Regions from separate parts of the Bradyrhizobium sp. OAE829 genome, predicted to be linked through region 1. Evidence: riboswitches for the same ligand, from Rfam matches in the RefSeq annotation. Region 1 holds a riboswitch; the other holds the start of a gene.

Region 1 (3,839 bases):
GCGCTGTGCAGCGTCGGCCGCAGCGGCAACGACCTGCATTACCGCGGCTACGACATTCTCGATGTCGCCGGCGTCTGCGAATTCGAGGAGATCGCGCATCTATTGGTGCATGGCAGCCTGCCGACCCGCAGCGAACTGGCCAATTACAAGGCAAAGCTGAAATCACTGCGCGGCCTGCCGCGCGCGGTACTGAACACGCTGGAACAATTGCCGGCGGCGGCGCATCCGATGGACGTGATGCGCTCCGGTGTCTCCGCGCTCGGCTGCGTGCTCCCCGAAAGCCATGACCACAACCCGCCCGGCGCCCGCGATATCGCCGACCGCCTGATGGCCTCGCTCGGATCGATGCTGCTCTATTGGCACCATTACGCCCATCATGGCCGCCGCATCGAGGTCGAAACCGACGACGGCTCGATCGGTGCGCATTTCCTGCATCTGCTGCACGGCAAACCGCCGTCCGCCTCGCACGAGCGCGCAATGCATACGTCGCTCAACCTCTATGCCGAGCACGAATTCAACGCCTCGACCTTCACCGCGCGCTCGATCGCAGGCACCGGCGCCGACATCTATTCGGCGATCACCGGCGCCGTCGGCGCGCTACGCGGGCCGAAACATGGCGGCGCCAATGAGGTCGCGTTCGAGGTACAGAAACGTTACGCCGATCCCGACGAGGCCGAGGCTGACATCCGCCGCCGGATCGCGGCCAGGGAAGTCGTGATCGGCTTCGGTCATCCCGTCTATACGATCGCCGATCCCCGCAACAAGGTGATCAAGCAGGTCGCCCGTCAGCTCAGCGCCGAGGGCGGCAGTACGCGCATGTATGAGATCGCCGACCGCATCGAGGCTGTCATGTCCGAGACCAAGCGGATGTTCGCCAACCTCGACTGGTTCAGCGCAGTTTCCTACCACGCGATGGGCGTGCCGACCGCAATGTTCACGCCTTTGTTCGTGATTTCGCGCACCTCGGGCTGGGCGGCGCATGTGATCGAACAACGGATCGACAGCAAGATCATCCGCCCCGCAGCCAATTATGTCGGCCCTGACAACCGCGCCTTCGTCCCGCTGGAGGCGCGCGACCTGCCGCCTTCGTCCGTGCGCGCCGCATAAGGAGACATGGATGCCCTATCTCGTTGCATCTGATCTTCCGCATCAGACCGCAGGCCGCCGTTTTCGCGCGCTGCTGCAGCGCCCCGGCATCCTGAGGCTGCCGGGCACCCATAACGGCATGTCGGCGCTGCAGGCCAGGGCCGCAGGCTTTGAAGCCCTCTATCTGTCGGGCGCCGCGATGACGGCGTCGATGGGCTTGCCCGACCTTGGCATCATCACCGTCGACGAGGTCGCGTTCTTCATCCGCCAGGTCGCCCGCGCAGCCGGACTGCCGCTGCTGGTTGACGGCGACACCGGTTATGGCGAGGCGCTCAACGTCATGCACATGGTGCGCGTGTTCGAGGAAGCCGGCGCCGGTGCTGTTCATATCGAGGATCAATTGCTGCCCAAGAAATGCGGCCATCTCAACGACAAGAAGCTGGCCGATGCCCATGACATGGCCGCCAAGGTTGCCGCCGCCGCGAAGGCGCGCCGCGATCTTGTCGTGATCGCGCGCACGGATGCGGTTTCCAGCGAAGGCCTGGACGGTGCGGTTGCCCGCGCTAAATTGTACATGGAGGCCGGAGCCGACGCGATATTCCCCGAAGCGCTCAACACCGCCGAGATGTTTCGCGCCTTCGCCAAGCGTATGCCCGGCGTGCCGCTGCTTGCGAATATGACTGAGTTCGGCAAGACGCCATTTTTTACCGCGCTCGAATTCGAGCAGATGGGCTATGCGATGGTGATCTGGCCGGTGTCATCGCTGCGCGTCGCCAACAAGGCGCAAGAACAACTCTATGCCGCGATCGCGCGCGACGGCGGAACGCACAACATGATCGAGTGGATGCAGACCCGCGCTGAGCTTTATGACACGATCAAGTTGCACGAATACGAGGCACTCGATCGTTCCATCGTCCGGACCATCCTCCCCGAGGGGATGCCGCAACGCGAAAATGATGCGTTGACTGCCATGCACACTTGTCGATAAACCGGAGCCGTCGTGGTTCTTCGGGATGGTTTTCCCGAAGCTAAGAGGGAAGCCGGTGTGAAGCCGGAGCTGCCCCCGCAACTGTAAGCGGCGAGCCGCTGTCCAACAAAGTCACTGAGACCCGCGAAGGTTTTGGGAAGACCGGACAGGAGCATTGACCCGCGAGCCAGGAGACCTGCCTCGACAACATAAACGTCCTCGGGCGGGGTGTCCCGGTGGTGCGGTTGCGATTCCGCGCGCCTCCTGACGCCTGGAATCCAGACGTGTCACTTCGGCCTTTGCCCCCAACTTTTGGGGTTAAGCCAATGACTGCTTCGACAAATTCTACTTCTTCACTCCCTGTCGCCTCGCTCGGCACGCCGCGCATCGGCCCGCGCCGCGAGCTCAAAATGGCGTTGGAGAGTTTCTGGTCCGGCAAGTCCAGCGAGCAGGCGCTGCGTGAGACGGCGCTCGGGCTTCGCGCCGCAAACTGGGCGCGTCAGAAATTGCTCGGCGTCACGATCATCCCGTCCAACGACTTCTCAATGTACGACCAGGTTCTCGACACCAGCGTGATGGTCGGCGCCATACCGGAAGTGTACGGCTGGAAAGGCGGCGAGGTCTCGCTTGCCACCTATTTCGCGATGGCACGCGGCGCACAGGGCGGCGGCCATGGCGCAAGTTGCGGACATGCCCATCACGAACACGGATCGTCGCATGGCGCCCCGGCGCAGGAAATGACCAAATGGTTCGACACCAACTACCACTATATGGTGCCGGAGTTCAAAAAGGGACAGACGTTCAAGCTTTCCTCGCGCAAACCGATCGAGGAGTATGAGGAAGCAAGGAGCCTCGGCTATCACACACGACCGGTTCTGGTCGGTCCGGTCACCTTCCTCAAGCTCGGCAAGAGCTCGGACCCGACGCTTGATCCGATGTCGCTGCTCGATGCGTTGCTTCCGGTTTATGTCGAAGTCCTGCAGGAGCTGGCAAAGCGAGGCGCCGAATGGGTGCAGCTCGATGAACCCTGCCTGGTGCTCGATCTGAACGATACCGCCCGGCAGGCGCTGCAGCGCGCCTATTCGACGTTTGCAAAGGCAGTCCCCTCGCTCAAGATCATGCTGACGACATATTTCGGCGAGATCGGCGATAACCTGACCACCGCATTGGCACTCCCCGTTGCCGGGCTCCATCTCGATCTCGTTCGCGCCCCGGACCAGTTGAAGAATGTCATCACCGGCGCTTCGAAAAATCTGATCATCTCGCTCGGCGCCATCGATGGACGCAACGTCTGGCGGGCGAATCTATCCGCCACGCTTGAACGGCTCAAACCGACGATCGCCGAGCTTGGACCCGGCCGGGTCCAGATCGCGCCGTCATGCTCGCTGCTCCACGTCCCGATTGACCTCGAACTGGAAACCGATCTCGATGCCGACGTGAAAAGCTGGCTTGCGTTCTCGGTGCAGAAGATCAGGGAACTTGCCGTGCTCGGCCAGGCACTCGCCGGCAACCGCGACAAGGTCGCCGACGCGCTGGCCGCGTCGGAAGCGGCAGCCGTCGCCCGCGAGACATCGCCGAAGATTCACAATGCGAGCGTTGCCAAGCGCATGGCCGCAATCGACGAAAAGATGCGGCAACGCAACAACGTTTTCGCCGAACGGGCCCCCGTGCAGCGATCGCGGTTCGGATTGCCGTCATTTCCCACCACAACGATCGGTTCCTTTCCCCAAACAGCCGAGGTTCGCAATGCGCGGGCGGCACACGGCAAAGGCGCGATGAGCGACGC
Region 2 (3,839 bases), 1.7 Mb from region 1:
GATACCAGCCGGCCCTCCTTCAGAACCAGCACATGATCGGCGAATCGGGCGGCCAGGCCGAGGTCGTGCGTCACCACGATGACCAGCACGCCCTTGTCGGCGGTGGCGCGCAAATTCTTCATCACGTCGATCTGGTGGCGCGGGTCGAGCGAAGCGGTCGGCTCGTCGGCCAAGATCACCGGCGCCTCCACCGCGAGCACGCGCGCCAGCGCGACGCGGCTGCGCTCGCCGCCGGACAGTTCGGTGACGCGGCGTTCGCTGAACTCCACCACGTCGACCGCCTGCATCGCACGCAATACGGCTTCAGTATCCCTTGGCGACAGCCGCGCCGGATCGGTCGCGCCATGCGGATAACGGCCGAGCGCCACGATGTCGCGCGCCGGCAGCGGCCAGTGCACGATGTGGCCTTGCGGCAGATAGGCAAAGCGTTTTGCGCGCTCGCGCAGCGGCAGACCAGTCAGCGCATCGCCGCCGATATGGATGTCGCCGCGGGACGGCAGCAGCCCCGACAGCGCGCGCAGCAGCGTGGTTTTGCCGGCGCCGTTCGGCCCGACCAGAGCGACCAGATGACCCGTGGTCAGCGACAGCGAGACATCGCTGAGCACATGGCGACCAGCCAATGTCACGTTCACGCCGCGGGCGGTGAGAAGTGCGGCTTCGCTCATGCGACGCCTCCCCCGAGCGCGCGGCGTTCGCGCGCGATCAGATAGAGGAAGAACGGCACGCCGATGATCGAGGTCAGCACACCGACCTTGATGTCGCTGGTCGAGGGAATGATCCGCACCGCGATGTCGGCGGCGAGCAGCAGCGCCGAGCCTGCCAGCGCACTCGGCACCAGCAGCCGCGCCGGATCGTGGCCGATCAGGGGCCGCATCAGGTGCGGCGCGACGAGGCCGATGAAGCCGATGGTGCCGGTGACCGCCACCGCGCCGCCGACCCCGAGCGCCACGCCGGCGATCACGATCAGCCGCAGGCGCCCGACATCGACGCCGAGGCTCTGCGCGGTTTCCTCACCGAGGCTGAGCGCGCGAAAGGAATGGCGCTGGCTGAACAGGATGATGCCACCGGCGATGATGAACGGCAGCGCCAGCATCACGTGCTGAAAACTGCGATCCTCCAGCGAGCCGAGCAGCCAGAACGCGATCTCCAGCACCACGAAGGGATTGCTGGAGAGGTTCATCACCAGCGCCGTCGCCGCTCCCGCCAGACTCGAAATCGCAAGACCCGCCAGGATCAGGATCAGCAGCCCGGCATTGCGGCCGGCGATCGTCAAGAGCACGAACACCGATCCGAAAGCGGCCATGATCGCCACGACAGGCAGCGCATAGGAGCGCACATCGGCCCACCCCAGCGCGATCACCAGCACGGCGCCGAAGGCCGCCGATTGCGGCGCGCCGAACAGCGAGGGCGAGGCCAGCGGATTGCGCAGCAGGCCCTGCAGCGACGCGCCTGACATTCCCAGGATGGCGCCGATCGCCAGCGCCAAAATGGTCCGCGGCAGGCGGATTTCCCGCACGATCACCTGCGACACATCACTGCCACCGCCGAGCAGAGCTTCCATCACCGCCAGCGGCGACAGCCGCACCGGCCCGATGCCGAGCGAGATCAGCACGAGCAGCCCGACGAGGCCGGCAAGCGCGGCCGTCACGCCAATCCGGCGCCGCGCGGCCTCCTCGTTTGCAGCAATGATGGTCTCAACACTCATCGATCGTCCCCGGACGGTCAGCCCGTACCGCACTACGCGTTCGAACGGTACTGCTCATGCGACATAAAAGACGCACTCGTCCAGTGAGGACCGCAGGCGGCGCCTGATGGGATTGACTCTATCTTTGACAAACTTCTACCATAATTTTCGACGGTTCCCGTTTTGGGGATCAAAAGGGAATGCGGTGCGGGGACAGTCCCCCAATTCCGCGGCTGCCCCCGCAACTGTAAGCGGTGAATCTTTCGTCCTACGCCACTGGGATTCTCGGTCCTGGGAAGGCGACGAAAGGTAACGACCCGCAAGCCAGGAGACCTGCCGTCAGCCGTGGTCACACGCGAAGATGTCGGTCGGGGAGTACAGGCATTAGTTTCACCAGAGCTGTTTGCAGCACGATGGTGGGACTTGGTTCGCTGTGACGTGCCACTGACGTCATACCGAGGCCTGAACCATGTCTTCCACCACCCCAGTCGCCAAGCGGCGCCGCCATCTTTTGCTGGCATCCAGCTTTCTGGCGCCGATCATGGCGCTCGGCATTTCCGGCGCGCAGGCCCAGCAGACCGCCGCGGCCGCCGATCAATTGCCGGCGATCGAGGTCAACCCGCCCGGCGACCAGAACCGGACCCGCGCCAAGCCTGCTACCGATCAAGGCTCGGGTACGCGCCGCGTCGTCGCGCCGAACCCGAGGCCGTCAAGCAATCGGAACCCTGCGCCGGGGACCGGCTCCAACGTCGCGTCGCAAGGCGATGGCCTGGGCGGCGGTGGAGCGCCGGTCCGGCAATTCGCCGGCATCGTCGGAACATCGGCGACCGTCATCACGGCTGAGGAAATCGCGCATTCACCCGCGCAGACCTTGCAGGAAATCATCGCGCAAACACCGGGCGTGCAACTGACCAGCCTGTTTGGCGGCGTCAACGGCGCGAAGACCAGCGTCGATCTGCGCGGATTCGGTGCGTTTGCGACCTCCAATACCCTGGTGCTGATCAACGGCCGAAGGCTCAACGACATCGACATGGCCGGCGTCGATTTTTCGACCATTCCGCGCGATTCGATCGAGCGCATCGAAATCACCCGCGGCAACAGCGGCGCGGTGCTGTACGGCGACAATGCCGTCGGCGGCGTCATCAACATCGTGCTTAAAAACGGCGTCGGCGGCCCGCCGGTCGCGATCCGCGGCGAAGCCGGCGTCGGGTCCTTCAATCAGCGCATGGCCTCGGTCTCGGCCGCGACCAATTTTGGTCCGTGGTCGACATCGTTCTACGGTAACGGCATCAAGTCCGACGGCTACCGCGTCAACAATGCGCTCGACCAGCGCAAGGGGGTCGGCAACCTCAACTACACCACGCCCGGCCTCACCGCCTTCGTAACCGTTACCGGCGACGATCAGAAGCTCGGCTTACCGGGCGGCCGGCTGGTCGATCCATCCATTGGTCTCAACGAGCTCGTCACCAACCGCCGCGGCGCCGCCACGCCGCTCGACTACGGCAACCAGCAGGGCGCCAGCGCCACCGCCGGCTTCACCAAAACCCTGTGGAACGGCGTCGATCTCATCATCGATGGCGGTGTGCGGGATAAAAAGCAACAAGGCGCGTTCTTCAATCCCTTCGCCAACAGTTACGTCGACAGCCATCTGCAGACATGGTCCCTGACGCCTCGATTGAGCGTCAAGAACGTAATCTTCGGGCTACCCTCTTCGATCCTGACGGGCATCGATTATTACGATGCGACGTTCCACCAGGAGCGGCCGGAATTTAAGGGCACGCCGCCGATCCATACTTATGATCTGTCGCAGCGAACGATTGCCGGCTATTGGCAGCAAACCCTTGGGCTGTTGCCGACAACGGATTTCTCGTACGGCGCGCGAATCCAGAACACCAGCCTGAGTGCGCGGGACCGTCTTAACGATCCGCCGAACTGCGCCCTGTTCTTTACGTGCGGCGCTCAGAACCTTCCGCTGGATAGCAGCGAAGTCCAGCACGCGCTGCATGTCGGCCTCGAACATCGCTTCAACAATATCGTCTCGGTATTCGGCCGGGCCGCCCGCGCGTTCCGCACGCCGAACGTCGACGAGAGATTGTCCTCCGGACCCTCCTTCGATCCTGTCTTCTTCACCCCAATTCCCGGCACCTTCCAGCTG

Evidence for each region. Region 1 has a riboswitch for cobalamin ahead of metE (5-methyltetrahydropteroyltriglutamate--homocysteine S-methyltransferase). Riboswitches for the same ligand answer to the same signal wherever they lie in the genome.
Region 2: another riboswitch for cobalamin. It lies ahead of ABIE49_RS18500 (TonB-dependent receptor); the one in region 1 lies ahead of metE (5-methyltetrahydropteroyltriglutamate--homocysteine S-methyltransferase).

What each region holds. Positions count from the first base shown of each region.
Region 1 covers NZ_JBEPOE010000001.1:5,504,514-5,508,352, reverse strand. Annotated here, with positions in the region: gene prpC (bifunctional 2-methylcitrate synthase/citrate synthase) at 1-1,107, shown strand, start outside; gene prpB (methylisocitrate lyase) at 1,118-2,074, shown strand; cobalamin riboswitch at 2,071-2,271, shown strand; gene metE (5-methyltetrahydropteroyltriglutamate--homocysteine S-methyltransferase) at 2,380-3,839, shown strand, end outside.
Region 2 covers NZ_JBEPOE010000001.1:3,767,446-3,771,284, forward strand. Annotated here, with positions in the region: gene ABIE49_RS18490 (ABC transporter ATP-binding protein) at 1-665, opposite strand, end outside; gene ABIE49_RS18495 (FecCD family ABC transporter permease) at 662-1,705, opposite strand; cobalamin riboswitch at 1,840-2,039, shown strand; gene ABIE49_RS18500 (TonB-dependent receptor) at 2,154-3,839, shown strand, end outside.